Regions from separate parts of the Frankia sp. CeRuru1 genome, predicted to be linked through region 1. Evidence: predicted binding sites of a transcription regulator. Region 1 holds the regulator's gene; the other holds the start of a gene.
The links. Region 1 encodes LexA, which represses DNA repair genes until DNA is damaged. Its sites were predicted from a motif close to CGAACNNNNGTTCG; they were not measured.
Positions count from the first base shown of each region.

Region 2: a site for LexA is predicted at 3,916-3,929, ahead of AC08OP_RS02415 (HNH endonuclease signature motif containing protein). Genes of this name have one in related genera too.

Region 1 is NZ_CDWWEW010000073.1:5,439-12,156, reverse strand. Features, by position in the region: partial or broken gene AC08OP_RS08030 (LAGLIDADG family homing endonuclease) at 1-1,145, opposite strand, end outside; gene nrdR (transcriptional regulator NrdR) at 1,468-2,013, opposite strand; gene AC08OP_RS08020 (LysM peptidoglycan-binding domain-containing protein) at 2,352-2,738, opposite strand; gene lexA (transcriptional repressor LexA) at 3,043-3,813, shown strand; gene hflX (GTPase HflX) at 3,879-5,339, opposite strand; gene AC08OP_RS08005 (helix-turn-helix domain-containing protein) at 5,785-6,462, shown strand; gene AC08OP_RS08000 (VOC family protein) at 6,384-6,718, opposite strand, start outside.
Region 2 is NZ_CDWWEW010000016.1:11,562-28,747, reverse strand. Features, by position in the region: gene AC08OP_RS02435 (YoaK family protein) at 1-520, shown strand, start outside; gene AC08OP_RS02430 (NAD(P)-dependent oxidoreductase) at 521-1,438, opposite strand; gene AC08OP_RS02425 (THUMP-like domain-containing protein) at 1,505-3,040, opposite strand; gene smpB (SsrA-binding protein SmpB) at 3,101-3,580, opposite strand; gene AC08OP_RS02415 (HNH endonuclease signature motif containing protein) at 4,183-5,532, shown strand; gene ftsX (permease-like cell division protein FtsX) at 5,517-6,389, opposite strand; gene ftsE (cell division ATP-binding protein FtsE) at 6,389-7,135, opposite strand; gene AC08OP_RS02400 (hypothetical protein) at 7,433-7,618, shown strand; gene AC08OP_RS02395 (PQQ-dependent sugar dehydrogenase) at 7,689-8,801, shown strand; gene cobA (uroporphyrinogen-III C-methyltransferase) at 8,838-9,659, opposite strand; gene nirD (nitrite reductase small subunit NirD) at 9,778-10,122, opposite strand; gene nirB (nitrite reductase large subunit NirB) at 10,159-12,819, opposite strand; gene AC08OP_RS02375 (uroporphyrinogen-III synthase) at 13,125-14,333, shown strand; gene AC08OP_RS02370 (polysaccharide deacetylase family protein) at 14,388-15,224, opposite strand; gene prfB (peptide chain release factor 2) at 15,796-16,896, opposite strand.

The DNA of each region.
Region 1 (6,718 bases):
CGGTCACCGGCGTTCTGAATGCCCAGGCTCCAGAGGTCGTGGCGGTCGGGTCGCGGATCCGCCTCGCGGCGTACCCGCGCGAAGATGCCGAACCGGGCGAGCAGGCCCTGCACCCCGCGAATGAGGCCCTCGCTGATCATGTCCAGCCCGATCAGCGTCGAGCGCTCCCGGCGGGACACGTAGCCATCGGCCTGGAACAGGCTGCGCAGATAGGCCGCGACAACGGGCAGCGGAGCGTCATACAGCCAGGTCGGCACAGTCATCGCCTCGATGGTCAGCGAGGCGTTCGTACCGGCGTACCGACCAACAAAACCGTCCGCCTGCAGCCGGCCCGCGAGCGCCGCCTCGGCGATCTCCCGTGAGGTGATCTCACCCTCGCCAGGGGCGATGGTGCGATGCCACTCGAGGGTGTCCCCGGCCCGCAGCGTGCCGGCGGGAACAAAGGCCCCGGCACCCGCGGAGGTGCTCCGCCACACCAGATGATCGGCGGTGACGTCGAGCGCGTGACCGGCCTTCGTCCAGATCCGCAGGACGTCCTTGACGCCGTTGGACTTGGTCGCGATCACCTGGGTCAGACCGTGCGCGTCGAAGACCTTCGTCCCCACCGCGTCCTCCTCCACCAGGGCGCCGATGGGAACCAGACCGGACGGCGTGCTGACGAGGGCATCATAGGGCTGGCACGCCGAGACCTGCTGCGGCGCGGGGGTTCCCACGTTGAACCAGACCGGCGAGTTGAAGCTGAAGACCTGGTGGAGCAGCATCCAGGCCAGTTCGTGCTCGAAGATCTCGGCGTCGGTGCCCGAGGCGAAGTAGCCGTGCTCGCGGCCGGCCGCGCCGTAGGCGTGCACGACCCGGTCGATCAACTGCCGCAGCGACCACTCCCGCCCCGGCGTGCCGGGCGCCCCGCGGAAGTACTTGCTGGTAACGATGTTGGAGGCGTTCACCGACCAGAACTGCGGGAACTCCACTCCCCGCTGCTCGAAGTTGACCGAGCCGTCCCGCCAGTTGGTCATGACGACGTCCCGGGACTCCCAGGTGACCTCGTCGTACGGGTGGACGCCGGCGGTGGTGCGTGACCGCTGGATCTTCAACCCACTCGCTTTCGCCGCTGACCTGCTCGGCTTCGTGCCGCGGCTGTCGGTCATGACGCTCCTCGTCTTCACTCGTCAGCTTCAACCTTCAACAATGTGTTGTGGGCATCCCCGCCCCGGGCCGCCGCCAGCGGACGTCGGGACGGTGCGGGGCCGGGCCTCGGCGCACGGCGGTGCCCGCGGGGACGAGCACGCGCACGGCGAACACGCATGACGAACGGCACCAGCCAGGTCGAGCCGGGCCGCAGGTGTGCCGTCCGGGAGGTCCGCGGTCCTCGCACGGCCGCGACGCGGGATGTCACCCATCGCCGGCGGGACCGGGCCGGCACGACGAACCAGGGCGATGTAGGACGCTTCCGGCCGGGTGGTCCCGGCCCTACCTGCTATGTACCTGCTGGGTGCCGGTCACCGGCGAGGCATCGACGGCGCCGCGCGGGACCGGTCGAGCTGGTCCATCCCGCGTGGTGGGAGGTCCGGCGGCCTCGGAGCGCAACGCGACGATCGCGGATTCGAAGTCGGTCAACGACTCGAAGGCCAGATACACCGAGGCGAAGCGGAGATAAGCCACCTCGTCGAGCTCACGGAGCGGACCGAGGATCGCCCGGCCGATCGCCTCCGCGGGCACCTCCGCCGACCCCGACGAGCGGACGGCATCCTCTACCCGCTGCGCCAGAAGCGCGAGATCATCATCCCGCACCGGCCGGCCCTGGCAGGCCTTGCGGACACCGGCGATGACCTTGGCCCGGCTGAACGGCTCGGCCGCCCCGCTGCGCTTGCGAACCTGAAGGGACGCCTCCTCCATCGTAGTGAACCGGCGACCGCAGGACAGGCAGGACCGCCTGCGGCGGATCGCCGAACCCTCCTCGGCCTCCCGACTGTCGACGACGCGACTGTCCGGATGCCGGCAGAACGGGCACCGCACGCGCTACGCCTCCTTCGCCCGCGCCGGAGCCGACCGCCCCGGACCGGGGACGACGGGACACCGTTGAGGACCCGGCATCCACGCCGGACGGACCACCTTGTGGATGGACCGCCAGCTCCCCGTGGAAGACCTGTGGAACAACCTGTGGGTGACTTACACCCCGGTAAGCACCAGATGTTGTGTCCAAGGTAGCGCACGGCCCCAGAGATGGGGACAGCACCCCCGTATGGTCCGTGTGGTCCGCACCGCACGCGGCACCGCACGTGGACGAAAGACGACGGTGCGCGAGCCCCCGCGCCGAGACACTCGTGGACCCGGGAAGCCGGGGAAGCCGGGCGTCAGGGAAGGAGTAACGACTGGCCCGGGGTGATCAGTGGCGACCGCAGGTGGTTCAGCCGCATCAGCCGGTCCACCACGACCCGGGTGTCGGCGCTCTCGTCGAGCGCCACCGCCACCGCCCACAGCGTCTCCCCCGGCACGACCAGATGGCGCCGCGGCGCCTCCGCGGCATCCGGCCCGGCGATCGACACCCCAGGCATGATCATGATTGCCACCGCCACGACAACCGCCACGACAATCGATACCACCACCACCCGACCCCGCCGGGTCAGCCGGAGCGGCGGGGGTGCGGGCGGGCGACCCGGCGGGTATCCCGCCGGCCGGCGACCCGCCCGGTCCCTGGCCGTCGACAGGTCGACGACCCGCGCCCTGTGTGCGGATCCCATGGCACCCTCCCGTTCCGACGACACCGAACGCCGAAGATCGAACCTTCGTTCGATCGAACGCGTGGTCGATTGTCGCATCGGGAACCGGAAACCGCCAGGAACACGCTCGAACAGACGTTTGAGATTCTGCGACCCGCCGGTTACCGTCGAGTCGATCGGGTGTGAACCGGGCGGTTTCCCTCGGTCACGGACGGCGGCGAGTCGGTGGGTGACGGCTTCCGGAGCGGGACGGTCCGCCGTGCGGCCACCGGCCGGCCGGTGGCCGCACGGCGGAAGAAAAACGCGACGAGGAGAGCGGTAAGCGATGACTAGCCAAGGCAGGGGTACGCGCCGGGGCGGAACCCGCGGCAACGTGCGAGCCTTTCCCGAAGGCCCCGCGGACGCGGGCCTGACCCCCCGGCAGCGCAAGGTGCTGGAGGTCATCCGGGCCGCGGTGGAGCGGCGCGGATATCCGCCCAGCGTGCGGGAGATCGGTGAGGCGGTCGGCCTCACCAGCACCAGTAGTGTGGCTCACCAGCTCAAGGTGCTCGAGGAGAAGGGCTACCTGCGGCGGGACCCGAACCGCCCGAGAGCGATGGAGGTGCTGACCGTCGAGCACCCCCGGCGACGCGCGGATGTGGGCGCGGGCGCGACGACGGTGGCGGGCACGATTCCCATCGTCGGTGAGGCGGCGCCGGGCACCACCGAAGGAAGCAAGTCGGACGCGGCCTACGTGCCGGTGCTGGGCCGGATCGCCGCCGGTGGCCCGATCCTGGCCGAGCAGGCGGTCGAGGACGTCTTCCCGCTACCCAGGGAGATCGTCGGCGAGGGCACTCTGTTCCTGCTCCGGGTCGTCGGCGACTCGATGATCAACGCGGCGATCTGCGACGGTGACTGGGTGGTCGTCCGCCAGCAGCCGGTCGCGGACAACGGGGAGATCGTCGCCGCAATGATCGACGGGGAGGCGACGGTCAAGCGTCTGCGGGTTCGGGCCGGCAAGATCTGGCTACATCCGGAGAACCCGGCCTTCGCCGACATCCCCGGTGAGGATGCGACCATCCTCGGCCGGATCGTGGCTGTGCTCCGCAGGGTTTGATGTGGATCGGCCGGCCGCCCGTCGGGCGGCCGGCCGGGTTGCCTCGCGTCTGATCGCTCCTGGGCTCAGGCCCGGTAGGCGTGCAGCTCCGCCGCGAGTCCCGAGGAAACCCGGGCGGACAGCCGGGTACCGGTCTCAGTGTGCTCCATCGTGAGCACCTCGCCGTTCGCGTGCACCCGGGAGACCAAGTCGCCCCGGGTGTAGGGCACGAGCACGCGCATCTCCACGTCGGGATGCGGCACCCGGGCACAGAGCGCGTCGACCAGCGCGGCCAGCCCCTCGCCCGTGCGTGCCGAGACGAACACGGCGTCCGGGGCGAGCTGGCGCAGCCCCGCGACGACCGTCGGCTCCACGGCGTCCACCTTGTTGACGACGATCAGCTCGGGAACGCCGCCCGCGTCGATGTCGTTGAGAACCTCGCGCACGGCGGAGATCTGCGCGGCCGGATCCGGCGATGATCCGTCCACAACGTGCAGGATGAGATCGGCATCGGCGACCTCTTCCAGCGTCGAGCGGAACGCCTCGACGATCTGATGCGGCAGATGCCGGACGAATCCGACGGTGTCGGTCAGGGTGAAGGCCCGGCCGTCCGGCAGGGTCGCCCGCCGCACGGTCGGATCGAGGGTGGCGAACAGCGCGTCCTCGACCAGGACACCCGCGCCGGTCAGCCGGTTGAGCAGCGACGACTTACCGGCGTTGGTGTAACCGGCGATCGCCACGCTGGGGACCTCGCCCCGCCGCCGGGCGGAACGCTTGGTCTCCCGCACGGTCGTCATCGCGGCGAGCTCGCGGCGCAACCGCGCCATCCTGGCCCGCAGCCGCCGACGATCGGTCTCGATCTTCGTCTCACCGGGACCGCGGGTACCGATGGGCGCCCGGCCGCCGCCACTGGCCGCGGCCCGCGACATCGACTCACCCCACCCACGCAGCCGGGGCAGCATGTACTGCAACTGCGCGAGCTCGACCTGGGCCTTGCCCTCGCGAGAGGTCGCGTGCTGGGCGAAGATGTCCAGGATGAGGGCCGTCCGGTCGATGACCTTTACTTTGACGACCTCCTCCAGCTGCCGCAGCTGACCCGGGGTGAGCTCGCCATCGCAGACCACCGTGTCCGCGCCGGTCGCCGCGACGACCTCGGCGAGCTCGCGGGCCTTGCCCGAACCGACGTAAGTCGCGGCATCCGGCCGGTCGCGACGCTGCACGAGCGCGTCGAGCACCACCGAACCGGCGGTCGTGGCGAGCGCCGCGAGCTCCGCCATGGAGCTCTCGGCCGACCGCGGGGAACCCGACGTCCATACGCCGATGAGGACGACACGCTCCAGCCGCAGCTGCCGGTACTCGACCTCGGTGACGTCGTCGAGCTCGGTGGCGAGACCGGGAACCCGCCGCAACGCGGCGCGATCCTCCAGGTCGAAACCGTCCCCAGAATCGTCGAAGAAGTTCGGCAGGTAAGACGGATCGGCATCGGTCAGCTTGATGAGGGATCTGTCGAGAGTGGACGCATCGAAGGCGTCAGCAGGAAGTGTCATACCATCCGTTCTCAACGCGGCCCGCTACCGCACCATTCCGCGATCATTCCGTGCCGCTTGCTCCGGCCGGGCCCCACGACCCGGTGGCCCGAGGAGGATCCGCCGGACCGGAAGACCCTGCCGCACTCGTGGCGCGCCTCCCCCTCGTTTCCCGGCGAATCCCGTCGCCAACCAGGGTCCCACGCCACCACGTCGATCGCGAACCGTTTTGCCGCCCCGCCGACGTAGCCTCTGCGCCGTGTACCACGAGTACCACGAGAGACGGGCCCACCGCCTCGCCGCGACGATCTGGGACAGCTCGGGCCGCCCGACTCCCCCGGACACCACGCGGACGACGGCGGACCGGCGTCCGGACGGCACCGGGCCCTCGGAGGGCACCGGGCACACAGGCGGCACCGGGCACACAGACTTGGTGTGCAGCCGGCGGGTGTTGCCGGACGGATGCATGGACATCATCTGGAGTTCCGACGCCAATCTGATCGTCGCGGGGCCGGACACGGCGGCGAAGCTGGTGCGCTGGGCACCAGGCGTGCGGCACGTCGGGCTCCGCTTCGACTCGGGCTCTGGACCATCTCACCTCGGAGTGGCCGCGGACGAACTGCGCGACCAACGCATCCCGCTCGCCGACCTGTGGGGCGACGGACCGGCGCAGCGACTCGCCGAGCGGCTCGCCATGGCCGCTGATCCCCTGGTCGCATTCGAGTCGTCGATCATCGCCCGGCCCGTTCACCCGGCGCTCGTGGACCGGTTGGTTCCCGCCGTTCTGGCGGGTGCCCGCGCCCGGGCGCCCGTGGACGACCTCGCGCGCATAGTCGGGCTGAGCGAACGCCAGCTGCTGCGTCGCTGCCGGCGCGTCTTCGGATATGGCCCGAAGACGCTCGCCAGGATCCTCCGGATGCAGGACGCCCTGCACGCGGCGCGGGCCGGCATCCCGTTCGCGGTCGTGGCGGCCGAGGCCGGCTACGCCGACCAGGCGCACCTCGCCCGGGAGGTACGCGCGCTCGCCGGAGTTCCGCCGACCCGTCTCATCCGAACTGCCAACGTTCAGGACGAACTGGACGTCTCGGTAGCTGATGTCGCGGATGTCGCGGATGTCGCGGCCACTACGGGTAGTGGGGCGTAGAGGTCGACGTGGTTGCCGTCTGGATCGAGCACGACCGCGTACCGCTGGCCCCAGAAGGCGTCCCAGGGCGGAAGGTGGCCGGCGTGACCGGCGCCGACGAGGTCGGCGTAGACCTCGTCGACCTCGTCCGGCGTGTCGCAGGCGAAGGCCAGCCCGACCCGCGGCGAGCCGGTACCCGCCGACCAGTGCGGATCAAAGGATCGGATGGTCGCCTCGCTGTCGAACGCGAGGCGTAGACCGCCGGGCAGCTGCACCT
Region 2 (17,186 bases), on a different contig from region 1:
GCTGGCCCTGGCCGGGTTCCTGGCCGGAGCCGTCATCACCGGACGGATCGGCACGGTGACCATAATCGGCGGTCGTCGCTTCTCGTGGCTGATCATCGCGATGGCCGCGCAGACCGGGCTGATGGCCGGCGCGCTGATCGCCGCGCTGGTCACCCAGGGACTCGGCACGGAACCCGAGATCCCTGAGATCCCCGAGGCCCGGCCCTATACCGTCATCCTCCCGCTGGCCCTCGCGATGGGCCTGCAGCACGCGACGGCTCGGCGGATAGCCGTTCCGGACATCCCGACGAACGTGCTGACCAGCACGTTGACCGGGATCATCATCGACTCCCGGCTCGGTGGGGGAATGGGCCGCGGTGGGGCGCGGCGGTTCGCCGGCCCCGTCGCCATGTTCGCCGGAGCCCTGATCGGGGGCCTGTGCCTGCTCCATCTCGGCCGGATCGTCCCGCTCGTCGTGGCGACCGGTACCGTCACCGGCTGCCTGATCGCCACAGTGACCGGCACCGTTGTGGCTCCATGATCAGGAAGCCGGGGAGACTTCGCCACCCGCGCCACCCGCGCCGCCCGGCCTGGTCGCACGGCGCCGCTGCCGGATGACGACCGTCGTGTCGAGACCACCCTCGCCGTCCGCCTGGGCAGCGGCGAGATCCCGCTCGGCCAGCTCGATCATCGGCAGCGGGATACCACGCCGACCCGCCTCGGCAAGGCAGATCCGCAGATCCTTGCGCATCCAGTCGACCGCAAACCCGAAATCGAACTCGTCGCGCACCATGGTCTGACCACGATTCGCCAGGTACCACGAGTTGGCGGCGCCGCCGGCCACGGCGGAAAGCACCAGATCGGTGTCCAGACCGGCGGCAATAGCGAAGTTGATGGCCTCGGCCGCCCCTTCGACGGCTCCCGCCACCAGAATCTGATTGACCATCTTGGTGAGTTGTCCGCTACCGACCGGCCCGACCCTCGTGATAGTCGCGCCGTAGGCGGCGAGCACCGGCCTGGCCCGCTCGATCGTCTCAGGATCCCCACCGCACATGATGCTCAGCCGGCCGGCCACGGCACCTGCCTCCCCGCCGGAGACCGGGGCGTCGACGAAACCGACGCCGACCTCGGCGGTGCGCGCTGCGATCTCCTCCGCGAGTTCCGCGGAGGTCGTCGTGTGATCGACGATGATCGCACCGGGCCGAAGCGCTCCCAGCATCCCGTCGGTACCGAGAACGACCTCGCGGACGTCGTCATCGGCACCGACGCAGAGGCAGACGACGTCGACCTCAGTCGCCGCGGCGGCGGGCGACGGCGCGATCCGGCCGGAATGTTCCTCGGCCCAGCGTGCCGCGGTCGCGGCCGTGCGGTTGAACACGGTGGTGGAGAACCCGGCCCGAACCAGGTGACCGGCCATGGGAAATCCCATCGTGCCCAGTCCGACGAAGGCAACACGCATGAACGTCACTCCTGTTTCGCCCCCGATGGCGTCCACCGGGATCGGTCGGTCATGAGGATCGGTCGCTCATGAGGATCGGTCAGTCGCCACCGCCCCGACATCCGATGCCGGGGTGCAGACGAAGGCCCAGGGAGCTCCACGCAGCCTCGTCATCACCACGGTGACAGCCGGTCCACCGGGAATCAGATCACGACGGCGGGGTAGCAACCGGCGGCGGATCTCCTCGACGTCGCCGGCGAGGCCGCGTCGCCGGACGTCCAGCGACCCGATCTCACGAGACCGCAACAGGTCCGCGATCCGGCGCACGTCGAAGGGCAGCTCGGCCTCGATGCGCAGCAGGCGGGAGAAGGGGGTCGTCACTGCCTCGTCGGAGGTCAGGAAGGCGATCATTGGATCAATCTGCCAGGCTCCGAGGCGCCGCCCGAGCTCGCCGACCAGGCCCGCCCGAGTGACCGCCGGGCTCGGATCGTGGAGGAACCGGCCCGGAGCCGCTACCCGATCGGCGACCTCGCCGACCCGACCCGCCGGTCCCGCCGGTCCCGCCGGACCCGTATCCGCCGGGAGGACTGGATCCGGGGTCCCGGTGAGGCTCGCCGGCGCTCCCCCGGCCCGCAGGGAGGCCGAGCCGCCCGGCCCGGGCAGCACAGTGGCGCGACGCGAGGCGGTCGCGAGGGCCGGTGAGAACAGCACGGCCTCCTTGAGATCCCGTCCGTCGGCCACGAACTCGATCTCCCAGCCGGGGGGAACCAGCTCCGTCGCCAGCCCTGGCGCGGCCTTCACCGCGACAGCCGCAACCTTGTCGGCAAGCCCGAAGCACCAGGCCAGCGGCGGCTCGCTCGCCCGCGACGCCAACCGACGGTCGCCGGCACGCCGGGCCGGATCGACGAACACGGCGTCGCATCCGGAGAGGTCCACCTCCCGCACGTCGGACAGGCGCGTCTCGAGGCATCCCGTCGGCACGGCCGATCCCGTGAGCGGAACGGCCGTGGACGGAACGGCCGTGGACGGAAGGGTCGTGGACGGAAGGGTCGTGGACGGAAGGGTCGAAGGCGGCGCGGTCGTGCCCTCGGCCGCGTGGACGGCGGCGTTGAGCGCGGCCATCCGCAGATGAACCGGATCCCGGTCGACGAGCATGATCTCCCGGCCCCGGGCGAGGGCCAGCGCGTCCCCGCCGATCCCCGTGCACAGGTCGGCGAGCCGGCCTAGGCCGGTGAACCGCGCGGCCCGATGCTCGGCCGCCGCCTGCGAGGACGCCTGTTCCAACCCGGCTCGGGTGAAGAACATCCGATCGGCCCGGGCAAACTTGACCATCGCGCGCCGCCTCAGCTCCGCCTGAGTGAACGCGGAGGCGAGGAGCGCGGGGGACACGCCCTCGGCGCGCAGGCGGGCACCGACAGCCAGTTCCCGGGCCGCGCCTCCACCAGCACGCTCATCCTCGGCAAATGCCGCGACCGCCGCCGCCAGCACCGCCTCACCCTGTGCGCTCAGCAGGGCCTCGAGCTGCGCCAGCCGGTCGCCGTCGGAGGCGGTCACGGCGACTCGGATGGTGCCGGAACCGGCGAATCCGCGGCACGACGACGAAATAACGACGACGGGAACCATGACAGGAACGTCGACAGGAACATCGGCGGCCCCACGGACGGTGTCATGGACGGCTGGCTATCAAAGGTAGCGCCCCTTGGCTCGGCGGCCCATCGCCCGGCCGATCTCCCGGGCCGCGTCCCGCTCCGCGATCGCGTGCCGTTTGTCGTACGACTTGCGGCCACGCGCCAGCGCAATCTCGATCTTCGCCCGCCCGTCCTTCCAGTAGAGCGAGAGCGGGACCAGCGTGAGCCCACCCTCCTGGGTCTTACCGACCAGTTTTTCGATCTCCGCCCGATGCAGCAGCATCTTGCGCTTGCGGCGGGGGGCGTGGTTCGTCCAGGTCCCCTCGGTGTACTCGGGGATGTGCACGTTGTGCAGCCAGATCTCACCATCGCTGATCTGGGCGAACCCGTCGACGAGCGAGGCCCGCCCGGCCCGCAGCGCCTTCACCTCAGTGCCACGGAGCACCAGCCCAGCCTCGTAGGTGTCGAGGATGTCGTAGTCATGCCGGGCGCGCTTGTTCTGCGCGATCAGTCTGCGCCCCGTCTCCCTCGGCACTGTCCTGTCCCTCTTCCCACACCGTTCGCGAAATCTTCTCCGAACCTACGTCCTGCCTCCCGCGTCGGTGACACGCCCGGCTCCACCGCGAGGACACTCATGGTATCGATCATGTGAGCGCCATCGTCGGTCGCCGGCGTGGCCCGGGTGACGTCGCCGAGCGCTCCGTAGGGCGACGAGCGCCGTCAGCGCGCCCCGCGGAGGAGCCGCCACGGCGGCGACTTGGGCGTTCAACACCTTCCACCTCCTTGCTCGGCTGTCGAGCTTGCCCGGCCGTCGAGACGATGGACTTGACGACGCTGGACTTGATGAACGGTGCCAGCGAGTACTATACTCGAACACATGTTCGATGATCGGAGTGTTCGGGCAAATCGGCGGCGGTTCCTGCCAGCAGATCCAACCGTTCCCTCCAAGTGCCCATGACAGGCGGCATGATGCATCCAGCGACCAGACCCGGTTCATCGCTTCGGCCCGGCTCACAGTCCAGTCCGGGTAAGCCCAGTTCGGACGAGTCCAGCCCGCGCGAGGAAGCAGAGGCCCTGGGCCCCCGCGACACCGGGGTCGACGACAGTGGTTCTCTTTCCCGTCGCCTGGACTCATCGATGGTTTATGGTCGTCGTGTAGCTGAATTCGACGCGGACGGATGTCTCCGAGCGGATGTGGCGATCGGTCGGGAGATCGCGCGCTGGGAGGCGGCACGGCTGCTCGTGAGAGCGAGGTTCGCGCAGCTACGGCCGCCCACGGAAGAGGATGAGAGCGGGGCTGCCAGGGGATTTCACGAGTTCGCGGGAGACGAACTGGCTGCCGAGCTGAGAATATCATCAGCGTCGGGAAACCAGCAGTTGGGTTTCGCGGTTGGCGTCGTCCGCCGCATGCCGGCCGCGCTGACTGCTCTTGAACATGGTGAGCTGGATTCCCAGCGGCTGGCCGTGCTGGAACGACTGACGGCCAACCTGTCGGACAGCCAAGCCGCGGACGTGGCGGAGACGGTTCTGCGCCGGGGTGGGCGGCCAAGCCACGCAGCGTTCGCGGCCGCCGTGCGACGGCGTGTGGTGGTGGTAGACCCTCAGGGCGCGGAGCAGCGTCGCCGCAGGGCGGCGAAGGCGCGTCAGGTGACGGTGCGGGCCGAGCCGGATGGTACGGGCCGCGTCTCGGCATCGCTTCCGGCAGACCGCATGCTCGCGGCGTTTCGACGGGTGGACCTTCTGGCGAGGAGAGCAGGCGGTGCGCAGGACGGTCGCGGGCTCGACCAGCGTCGGGCCGACGTTTTCTACGACCTGCTGATGGGGCAGAATCGTGACCGTGTCAGTATCGAGACGCAGGTGGTCGTATCGGCTTCCTGTCTGCTGGGTATGTCGGAACAGCCGGCGGAACTTCCCGGTTATGGCCCGATACCGGACGGCCTCGTTCGCGAGATGGCCGAGAACCCCCGGTGCACATGGCGGCGGATACTGATGGATCCGCCGGAAGGACGAGTCCTGGAGGTCAGCCGGCGTCGATTTCCCTCAGCCGCCCTGGCTCGTCATGTTCGAACTCGAAACCCTACATGTGTCTTTCCGGGATGTGAGAAGCCTTCCATTCACTGCGATCTTGATCATCGCAGGTCGCATCGTCGAGGTGGCCAGACGAGCGAGCGGAACCTCGGGCCAAAATTCCGGAGGCATCACCGGCTGAAACACGCGGATGAAAAGCGGCCCAGGCGTGGCGCCGAGGAAGGTGCTACGAGAAGACAGGGGCGGCCGGATACATCATCTCCCGATCAATCCACGCAGAAGGGATGGTCCGTGTGCCAGCCCAGGCCTGGACATTTCATCTGGACGAGCCCGGAGGGACGCCAATATGAGGTTTCACCCGAAGATTATCTCAAGGAAGTATTCCTCGAGGATGATGTCCAGTTCGAGTCGAAGCGGACCGGGGCCGAGCGACGGATGACGCCTCAGACCCGTAGATGACGGCGGAGCGCCACCGAAGCCATCGCGGCGGCGGCGAGCACACCGACCCCCAGCACGACGGCCGCGGTCTCCCAGACCGCCGACCAACCGAACAGGGGGAACATCGTCTGCTTCGCGAACCGGCCGTCCACCAGGTAGATCTTGGCCAGCGCGAGCACGCCCGTGGCGAACAGCCCGCCAACCAGCCCCACCGCCGCGATCTCCAAGACGAACGGGGCCCGGATTGTTCCGTTGGACGCACCGACCATCTTCATGATCGAAGTCTCCCGCTGCCGAGCATGCGCCGAGATCCGGATCATCGTGTAGATGAGGGCGAAGGACGCCAAGGCCTGCACGGCGGCGAGGGCGAAGGCGCCCGCTGTGAAGGCGTCGAGGAACCGGTACAACGGGTCAAGCAGGCCGCGCTGGTCGCGCACAGCTTCCACCCCGTCGAGGCCGGTGTAGGTGACGACGATGTCGCGGGCCGCTCGCGGATCGGTGAGCGTAAGTCGTAGCGCCGCGGGCAGGTCGTCGGGTCCGACACCGGCGAGGACGTCGGGCGATCCACGGAAGTCCCGGCGGAAACGGTCGTACACCTGCTGTTTGCTTTCGTACCGCACGTCGACGACCAGTGGATCCGCCGCGATCTCGGCCTCGAGGGCAGACCGCTCGCCCGGGGTGATGCCATCGGAGAGATCAACGACGACCTCGATCTGGTCGAGCAGGAAGCTGTCGATGGTGTGCACCTGCGCCCGCAGGAGCAGGCCCGACCCCAGCAACGCCAGGCAGATCGCGACAGTGATGATCATAGCGCAGGTCATCGCCAGGTTGCGACGCAGGCCCGTCCACAGCAGCGACGCCAGCAGACCCGGTCGCATCAGCGGACCCGGTCGGCCGGCACCCGGGGCCCGGGCCGGGGAATCATCGGCACCACCAGATCATCCTGGTTGTAACGCCCGCGAGCCTCGTCCCGGATCAGCGCGCCGTCGCTCAGCTCGAGCACCCGGCGGCGCATCGCGTCGACGAGCGACGCGTTGTGGGTGGCCATCACGACGGTGGTGCCGGCCTGATGAACAGTGTCGAGCAGGTTCACGATCTCGATGCTGGTGTTCGGATCGAGGTTGCCGGTCGGCTCGTCGGCCAGCAGTACCCGAGGACGGCCGACGAACGCCCGGGCGATTGCGACCCGCTGCTGTTCGCCTCCGGAGAGTTCATCGGGATACCGGTCCGCCTTCTCCGCGAGGCCGACCAGGTCGAGTGCCTCCGGCACGACGCTGCGCACGACATGCCGAGGACGGCCGACCACGTCGAGGGCGAACGCGATGTTCGCCGCCACGGTCCGATTCGGTAGCAGGCGAAAGTCCTGGAAGACGCAGCCGACCAGCCGGCGCAGCTGGGGCACCCCGCGGTCCGGCATCCGCGCGACGTCACGGCCGGCCACCAGCACCCGGCCGGACGTCGCCCGTTCCTCCCGCAGCAGCAATCGCAGCAATGTGGTCTTACCCGATCCGGACGACCCCACGAGGAAGACGAACTCACCGGCACCGATCTCCGCGGTGACATCGATCAGCGCCGGCCGGCCGCCGTTCGGGTACCGCTTGCTCACGGAACTCAAAACGATCATTGCGCCTTCCCGCACTCCCATGACTTTCAGTAGCCGCATGGTAGGGCGTGACGAAGGTCGGGGGCCGCAGGTTAACACCCGACCGGAATCTCCGAGAACAGCCCCGGGCGGGTCACCGCTCGCCCGGTCGACCTTTGACGGAGCGGCACGCCACCGTGCGCGGGCGTAACGTGGAGGTCGATCGTGCGTGTCGCCAACGGTCGTGCTCCATCCGAAACGTCCGGGTGTTGTCCCCACCCCGGGGAAGTGCGACGATCGCCCGATCATGGCATCCGTCCCGGGTGAGAAGGAGGCGCTATGGGCAGCGAGGATCTCGTCTGCGCGCGCTGCGCCGGACTGGTGGTCGAAGGCCGGTGTCCCACCTGCCGCGCCTCGCGCGAGTACCTGCGCCAGAGCTTCTTCCAGATGTCACCGCAGGTGATCGTCGCGCTGATCGCGATCGTGATGCTACTGACGGTCCTTGCCGCCCGTCACGTCTCCTAAGCCCGGCCGCGCCGCCGCGGCAAAGGCTGGCCTAGTCGCGGGCCGCCCCGAATCTCCCCGTTGTCCTCCCGTGCGCTGCCTCGTCCTGGTCAGCGCCATTCTCGCCCTGGTGGGCCTCGGCGTATCCGCCTGCGGCGGGAATGGTGGCCGCCCCTGGCCGGCCGAGTCGTCGAAGCCGGCCACCACCGCACCGTCGGCGGGTCGCGACAGCCCGCAGCCCGAGTTGCGCATCATCACCACGGGTCTCGCGACGCCCTGGGATGTCGCCTTCCTCCCCTCCGGGGACGCCTTGATCAGCGAACGGGACAGCGGCCGTATCCTGCGTCGCCCGGCCGGCGGTGGCGAGCCTACCGAGGTCGCCCGTTTTCCGGACATGGTGCACAGCGGGGAATCGGGTCTGCTGGGCCTCGCCGTCTCCCCCACCTACGCGGCCGATCACTTCGTGTACGCCTATTACACGACCCGGGCCGACAACCGGATCGTGCGGTTCCGGCTGACCGGGAACTGGGCGGGTCCCCCCGCACCGATCCTCACCGGGCTCGCGAACGCCCAGATCCACAACGGCGGACGGATCAGGTTCGGCCCGGACGGCCTGCTGTACGCGGGGGTAGGGGACGCCGGCGTGACCACACGGGCGCAGGACCGCGCCAGTCTGAACGGCAAGATCCTACGGATGCGTCCCGACGGAAGCGTGCCGCCGAGCAATCCGTTCCCGGGCTCGCTGATCTACAGCATGGGCCACCGCAACGTGCAGGGCCTGACGTGGGATACGGCCGGACGGCTGTGGGCATCCGAGTTCGGCCAGAACAACGTCGACGAGGTGAACCTGATCATCCCGGGCGGCAACTACGGGTGGCCGATGGTGGAGGGCGTCGGCGACACCGACAAGGGCCGCCTGCGCAATCCCCTCGTCACCTGGACCACCGGCGAAGCATCCCCGAGCGGCGTCGCGATCCGTGGAGACACCCTGTACGTGGCGGCGCTGCGCGGACAGCGGCTGTGGGAGGTGGGCCTGGCCGGTGACCATGTGCGTGGCGCCCCCCGCGCGGCGTTCACCGGTGAGCTGGGCCGGCTGCGCGCGGCGGTGCTCGCACCGGACGGATCGGTATGGATCATCACCAGCAACACCGACGGCCGAGGGGACCCGAGAAAGGGGGACGACCGGATCCTGGCGCTGCGCTGAAGGTCCGGGTGGACGGGCGACCCGACGGCGGGAGCGTCAAGCCGACACCGTGGGCTCCACCGGAAGCGGCTCCGCCGGGACCGCCCCGACGGTACCCATCACGCCGATAATTCGATCACGTAGCGAAACCACATCTCCGATTACGATGACCGCGGGAGAACTGATCGCGGCTTCGGCCGCGAGCCGGGCGATATCCGCCAGGGACCCGGTGATGATCGTCTCGTCGGCTGTCCCGCCAGCGTGGATCACCGCGGTCGGAGTCTCCGGCCGGCGGCCCCGCTTCACCAGCTCGTGACTGATCTCGGGCAGTGCCCCGACGCCCATCAGCACGACGACTGTGCCCGGACCGGTAGCGAGCGCGTCCCAGTCGGCGGTGGAACCGGGATGCGACGGATCGATATGGCCGCTGACGACAGCCACGTCCTGGGTGATACCCCGGTGGGTCACCGGGATCCCGGCGAGCGCGGGGACCGCGACGGCGCTCGTCACCCCGGGGACGATCTCGCAGGGCAGGCCGGCCGCAGCGCAGGCCAGGGCCTCCTCGCCGCCACGACCGAAGACGAACGGATCACCGCCCTTGAGCCGGACGACGCCGAGCCCGCGCAGTCCCCGATCGACGATCACCGCGTTGATCTCGTCCTGGGTCAGGTTGTGACCGTGCGGCGCCTTGCCCGCATCGATGATCTCGGTACCGGGTCGCACCTCATCCAGCAGCTCACGGGGAGCCAGCCGGTCGACCACCACGACATCCGCAGCCTGGAGCAGCCGCAGACCGCGTACGGTGATCAGATCCGCCCGCCCGGGACCGCCACCGACAAGGGCCACCCATCCGCCCGGGGCTGTCTGCACACCGGTCATCTTCGTCCCCTCCCGCGTCGGCTTTCTCCCAGTGTGCGGCCTGACCAGCCCGTTCGGGGCCGATCTCCGCAGCCGACCATTCCGGCTGACCGGCCGGCTGACCGGCCGGCTGACCGCCTCAGCTGACCGGACGGGCCGCCGCGACGGGGCCGACCAGCACCCGACCGTCCTGCACCTGCACCGGGTAGACGGGGAGGCGCACCCCCTCGGCATCGAGGCACTCCCCCGTCACCAGATCGAACGCCTGCTTGTGTAACGGCGAGAAGACCACGGCCCGGTCTCCGCGGGAGCCGACGAGACCCCGGGAGAGCACGTTGGCCAGGCCGATCGGGTCGGCGTTGCCGACGGCGAGCACGGGACCGTCGCTCAACCGGAAGATGGCCACCTGGGCGCCGTTGACGAGCGCGGCCACGCCGCGATCGGGAGTCAGATCGTCCAGGGCACAGATGTCGGTCCAGATCATGGCGGCCTCCAGATCGTCCGGGATGCGCTTACTTGCCTATCCAGAGGCTTTTGTGTCCGTTTCGTCCCTCTGGATAGGCAAGGAGCCTGGATAGGTAAGGAAACGGCCAGCCACCACGGGGAGCGTGGCACCGGCGATGAGGGCTGCCCGCTCGGCCGGGCGGGCCGGCCGGGGCTGGCCGCGTTCGAGGAGGTGGATGACGTCGGGGTCGGCCGCCTCGGGGGCGTTGACGAACGAGGCGAACCGGCGCAGTGCGACCGGATCGGCCAGCGTCGTCTTCCACTCGTCCTGATAGGTCGCGACGTGGTGGGCCATGGCCGTGTCGAGTTCGGCGCAGATGCCCAGCGAGTCGTCGACGATGACCTCGCGGACATGCCCGAGGCCGCCGTCGAGGCTCTCCACCCACGGCGCGGTGCGCTGGAGGCGATCGGCGGTGCGCACATAGAACATCAGAAACCGGTCGATGTAGCGGACGAGCGTCTCGGTGTCGAGGTCGGAGGCGAACAGCTCCGCGTGCCGGGGCCGGTGACCGCCGTTGCCGCCCAGGTACAGGTTCCAGCCCTGCTCGGTGGCGATCACCCCGACGTCCTTGGACCGCGCCTCCGCGCATTCCCGGGCACAGCCGGAGACCGCCATTTTGATCTTGTGGGGAGATCGCAGGCCGCGGTAGCGTAGCTCCAGGTCGACGGCCAGCGTGGTGGAGTCCTGTACGCCGTAGCGGCACCAGGTCTCCCCGACGCAGGACTTCACCGTCCGCAACGCCTTGCCGTAGGCGTGTCCGGACTCGAGTCCGGCGTCGGTCAGCCGCTTCCAGATCTTCGGCAGCTGCTCGGCCCTGGCGCCGAAGAGGTCGATGCGCTGCCCACCAGTAATCTTCGTATAGAGGTTGAAGTCCCGGGCCACCTCGCCAATCAGGATGAGCGTCTCGGGCGTGACCTCGCCGCCGGGCAGCCGGGGGACGACCGAGTACGTGCCGTCCTTCTGCATGTTCGCGAGCATGTGGTCGTTGGTGTCCTGCAGGGCGGCCTGCTCGCCGGCCAGGACGTACCCGTTGTAGAGGGAGGCGAGAATCGAGGCCACCACCGGCCGGCAGACCTCGCAGCCCCGGCCCCGACCGTGCTCGGCGATCAGCTGCGAGAACGTCGTGATCCCCCGCACCCGGACGATCTCGAACAGTTCAGCCCGGCTGACGTCGAAGTGCTCGCACAGCGCCTTCGATACCTCGATGCCCGCGGCGGCGAGCTGCTGGCCGAGGATCGTCCTGAGCATCGGCACGCAGCTGCCACAGCTCGTGCCCGCGTTGGTACACCCCTTGATCCCGGCGACGTCGGTAAGGCCGTTCTCGCTGATCGCGGCGCAGATCTGGCCGTGGGTGACGTTGTTGCACGAGCAGATCTGCGCCCCGGCGGGGAGCGCCACCCCGGCCCCGGAGCCGCCGGCCCCTGCCCCGTCGCCGTCGCCGTCGCCGTCCGGCAGGATGAGCCGCGCGGGATCGTCCGGCACGACCCCGGCGGAGCCGACCATGGCCCGCAACATGCCGTACTCCTCGGCGTCGCCGACGAGGATGCCACCGAGGACGCTACGCGCGTCGTCGGAGAGCACCAGCTTCTTGTAGACCTTGGCCACCGGGTCGGCGAACGTGATAGGCAGCGCACCGGGAGTCGTCCCGAAGGCGTCCCCGAAGCTCGCGACGTCGACGCCGAGCAACTTGAGCTTGGTCGACATGTCGGCACCGGTGAAGGTCGCGCCGCCGCCGAGCAGACGGTCCGCGACGACCTCGGCCATCGCGTATCCGGGTGCGACCAGCCCGTACACCCGTCCGGCCGCCAGGGCGCACTCGCCGACGGCGTAGATGTGCTCGTCGCTGGTGCGGCAGCCCTCGTCGACGACGATGCCGCCGCGATCCCCGACGTCGAGTCCGCACTCGCGGGCCAGGGCGTCCCGCGGGCGGATCCCCGCCGAGAACACGACGACGTCGGTGTCGAGGCCGGCCAGCCCCTCGGGGTGACGGGCGAAGACCATCCGGGTGACCCGCCCGTCGGCATCGGCCTCGATCCGCTCGGTGGCCGTGTCGGTGTGGACGCCGATCCCGAGCCCGGTGATGTGGGCTCGCAGCGTCTGCCCGCCGGCCTCGTCGACCTGGGCCGGCATCAGCCGGGGCGCGAACTCGACGACGTGAGTAGCCAACCCCAGGCTACGCAGCGCGTTCGCCGCCTCTAGGCCGAGCAGACCGCCACCGACGACCACACCGGTCCCGGTCCGGCTACCGCGCGCCGAGGCGGAGATCGCCTCTAGGTCCTCGATCGTGCGGTAGACATGGCAGCCGGTGGCCTCCCGGCCGGGTACCGGCGGGACGAACGGGTAGGAACCGGTCGCAAGCACCAGCACGTCGTACCGGTAGGTGCGGCCGGCACCGGTGGTCACCGTCCGGGCGGCCCGATCGACGGCGACGACCGGTTCACCGAGACGCAGCCGCAGCCGGGGGTGCTCGAGGAATCCGTCCTCGACGAGGCTGAGGTCCTCCGCGGTCGCCCCGGTGAAGTACGCCGAGAGGCCCACCCGGTCATAGGCGGGCCGAGGTTCCTCGGCGAGGACCGTGATATCCCATCGCCCCTCGACGTCGCGGTCCCGCAGCGCCGCCAACAACCGATGCCCCACCATGCCGTGGCCGACGACCACCAATGATCGAGAAGACATCCGCGCACCACCCGCACGTCCGAACCGATGGGTGCCGGTCCAAACGGGCACCCGCTACGGCCAGAACCGTACGAACCCAGGATGTCAACACCGACTCGAAGTCAGGTCGGTCCGGCTACAAGGCATGCACTCCACGACACGACGGGATGTGAGATGCCCGACGAACGCTCGATGCGGACGTCGTGAATACGCAACGGTGCCGGTTAACACCGGCGTTGCACACCGGCAAGCGCGTGGACATGGCCGTGTCCGATCCTGCGGTGACCGGGGGATCGGCGCGGGACCCCAGGCCAGGAGGTAGCCTCGTGACAACCCGTAGTCCCGGGTGGCCCGACATCGGCGACCGGTCCGGCGCACCCGGAACGTCCCCGGCATCGGCGACATCGACGGAGCCGGCCGTCAGCGCCGGGCTGCCACCGCTGCTCGGCTTCACCGTCGGGGTCACGGCCGCGCGTCGCCGCGACGAACTCGCGAACCTCCTCGAACGGCGCGGAGCCCGGGTGATCCATGCCCCGGCCCTGCGCATCGTGCCGCTCGCCGACGACAGCCTGCTGCTCGCCGCGACCCGGGAGTGCCTCACCCGGCCGCTGGACGCAGTGATCGCTACGACGGCAATCGGCTTCCGCGGCTGGGTGGAGGCCGCCGAGGGCTGGGGGCTCGGCGAGCGGCTGCGCGACCGGCTGGACGGCGCCCGGCTGTTCACCCGAGGGCCGAAGGTCACTGGCGCCGTCCGGGCCGCGGGGCTCACCGAATGCTGGTCGCCCCGCTCGGAATCCGGCGCCGAGCTCGTCGCCCATCTGCTCACGGAGAACCTGGCCGGGCTGCGCATCGCGGTGCAGCTACACGGCGAGCCGTTGCCAGACATGGTCGAGGGGCTGCGCGCGGCGGGTGCCGAGGTCGTCGAGATACCGGTGTACCGGTGGGAACCACCGGACGATCTGCGGCCGGTCCGCCGGATGGTCGAACTCATCGTCACCGGCGGGGTCTCCGCGGTCACCTTCACCAGCGCGCCCGCCGTGGTGAGCCTCCTACGGATCGCCCGGGAGATGGGACAGTTCGACGAACTGCTGACCGCGTTGCGGGGCGAGGTGCTGCCCGCGTGCGTGGGTCCGGTCTGCGCCGCCCCCCTCGAACGGCAGGGCGTGGCGACGGTGGCCCCGGACCGGTTCCGGCTCGGAGCACTCGTGCGCACGCTGTCCGACGAACTCCCGCGTCGCCGGGGGCGGACCGTCGAGGCCGCGGGGCACGTGCTGCGGGTCCAGGGCGCGGCAGTGATCGTCAACGGCGAGCCGGTGATGCTCGCACCCAGGACCGCGGCGGTCCTCGACGCGCTGACCGAGCGTCCCGGTCGGGTGCTGTCCCGAGCCGAGCTGCTGCGCCGGACGGGCACGGCCGGGCTCACCGACGAACACGCGGTCGAGATGACCGTCGCCCGGTTACGCACCGCGCTGGGACCGGCCGGCCACGTGGTCGAGACCGTCATCAAGCGGGGCTATCGGCTCGCGGTCGTGTGAGAGAGCACGCGGTAACTGCCAGGCCCCGGACCCCAGTTCCCGCGTTCCCCGTCGTCAGGCGCCTCGGCCGAGCCGCCAGCGCGCCGCTCGATATGCCCGCCACCCCGACTGCAGTCCTCGCCGGGCGCTGAGCAGAGCGTCGCGATGCCCCTGGGAAACGAGCCGAAGGATGTCGGCCGCTCCAGCGGCCCGATTGACGATCAATCGACTGATGGCGAACCGGGACGACGTCGGTTGATGAATGCGGTACCCGACCTCACAGGCCGATTCGAACCCGGCGGCCGCGACGACATGGCGCACCGACGCGCAGTGATAACCGAAGGGGTAGCAGAAACTGTCCGGACGCCGGCCGGTTCTCTCCTCGATCAGCCGCCGGCTGGCGGTGACGTCATACCGCGCCAAGGCGGTCGGCACCACGTCGAGCTCCAGATGACGGTGACCGTGCGAGCCGAGCTCGATGCCCTCTCCGGCGAGCGCGGCGAGGTCGGACCAGTCCAGCAGGGGGAGGTTGCGCTCGGTGTAGCCATCCAGCCAGGTGGCGCGCCGGCCAACGAAGGCGGTCGGCACGTACAGGGTAGCGCTGGCACCGATCGCCCGCAGAGCGGGCACCGCGGTGGTGACGAAGTCCTCGAAGCCGTTCTCGAAGGTGATCACCACCTGGCGGCGGGCGGGATGCGCCAGCGCGTCAGTGAGACCGGTGAGGTGGTAACCGCTTTCGGCGAGGGCCTCGAGCTGCTCGGCGAAGGCACCGGGAGGGACCTCCCAGCGTCGGAAGTCCGCACTCACCGAATCACCGACGCCGTGGTACATAAGGACGGGCAGGGGCATCGTGGGCGCACCGTCGAACACGCCGGAGGCGGCGCCGGACGCCGCGGGCGCCAGGGAGGTCACGGCGTTCCCGTACCGGCGAGACTCGCCATCCTGCCCGGATTTGCACCGTTATTTCCACACATATACATGCGTGCATTCGTGTGCAGGGACACAGACCGCACTCCCTCCGCGACAGCGGTTCGCAATCGTGAACGACCAGGTGACACGGGCGTACATCCCATCGGGTGAAGCAGTAGACGGACCAGATCAAGACACCGAAACTAAAACATCGAACGGTCCGCGAACTACCCGGAACTCTACACGTGTATACCCGGCATGCCAATGGCGTCAGGAGATCCGGTGGAGTCCTCCCCCGACGCCGGGCCGGGCCGCCGGCCGAGCCTACGTCACACCGGCGTTCCCACCACGGCCGGATCTTTGTCTTTTCACCGTCCGTTCCCCGAGAGGCAGGCAGCATTCGGATGCCGTCCCGGAAACGGGAGACCTCCGGACCTCCGGACCTCCGGAACCGGAACGCCGGGCGCGTATCGTCCCGCCGGGCCACGAGCGCCCGGACGGTGCGGCGAGGATTGCCCGCTCAGCCCGGAACCAGGCGCATCCCGGGCGTCGGCAAAAGCTCCGAAGAACCCTCTCACGCCTGATTCTCGACCGACCGCCGCCACCGGATCTCCGCGTCGATGAAATCATCGAGCTCGCCGTCGAGAACACCGCTGGTATTCGAGGTCTCGGTGTCGGTACGCAGATCCTTCACCATCTGGTACGGGTGGAGGACATAGTTACGGATCTGTGATCCGAAGGAGACGTCCTGTGGCCCGCCGGTGATGCGCTGTTTCTCCGCCGCTTCCTCGGCCCGCCGCCGCTCCAGGAGCTTCGCCTGCAACACGATCATCGCGGCGGCCTTGTTCTGGAGCTGGCTGCGCTCGTTCTGGCACGTCACCACGATGCCCGTGGGCAGATGCGTGATGCGGACCGCGGAGTCGGTGGTGTTGACCCCCTGTCCACCCGGGCCGGACGAACGGAAGATATCGATACGCAGATCCTTGTCGTCGATGTCGACGTGGTCGGACAGCTCGACGACCGGGGTGACCTCCACCCCGGCGAAGGAGGTCTGCCGCCGGTTCTGGTTGTCGAACGGCGAAATCCGGACGAGCCGGTGCACCCCGTGCTCACTGCGCAGCGTCCCGTACGCATAGGGCGCCTTGACCTGGAAGGTTGCCGACTTCAGACCCGCCTCCTCAGCCTCGGAGGTGTCGAAGACCTCCGTGGCGTAGCCATGCCGCTCGGCCCACCGCAGGTACATCCGAAGCAACATCGCCGTCCAGTCGGCCGCGTCCACCCCGCCGGCCCCGGCCGAGAGCTGCACGATCGCGTCCCGCTCGTCGTACTCGCCGGACAGCAGGGTCCGGACCTCGAGACCGGCGATGTCATTGGACAGCCTGGGAAAATCGGCTGCGGCCTCGGCAAGCAGATCCTCGTCGCCGAGGTCCGCGGCGGCGGCGATGTCGTCGAGACGGCGACGCAGCCCCTCCACCCTGGCGATGTCCCCGCGCGTCGACGACAACCGGCGGGTGACAGCCTGGGCCCGGTCCTGATCGGACCAGAGGTCGGGGTCCGCAGCCTGACGCTCCAGATCCTCGGCGCGACGGCGCAACCCCTCCACGTCGAGAACCGTCTCGATGCCGGTCAACGTGGCATCCAGCTGTTTGATCTCCTCGGACAGGTCGACGGCCATGCTGTTCACCTTACCGGCGGCACCCGGGGGCCACCGCCAGGACGGATCTTGCCCGCCCGGGCGGGAGCCGGCCGAGCTCGCAGCGGCGTCGCGCCGAGCCCCGCGGCGACCTCCCCGCGGTCTCCCGACGGCATCCCGGCGGCATCCCGACCGGGAAACATCATCATGGCGAAACATGCAATGACTCGACGACACGAGGATGAAACATTCGCAGGATGCCACGAGAATTTCGGCCAACCGGCGCCCGCACTGCGGACAATCGTTGCGGCGGCCCCAGGCAGTCAGGCGGT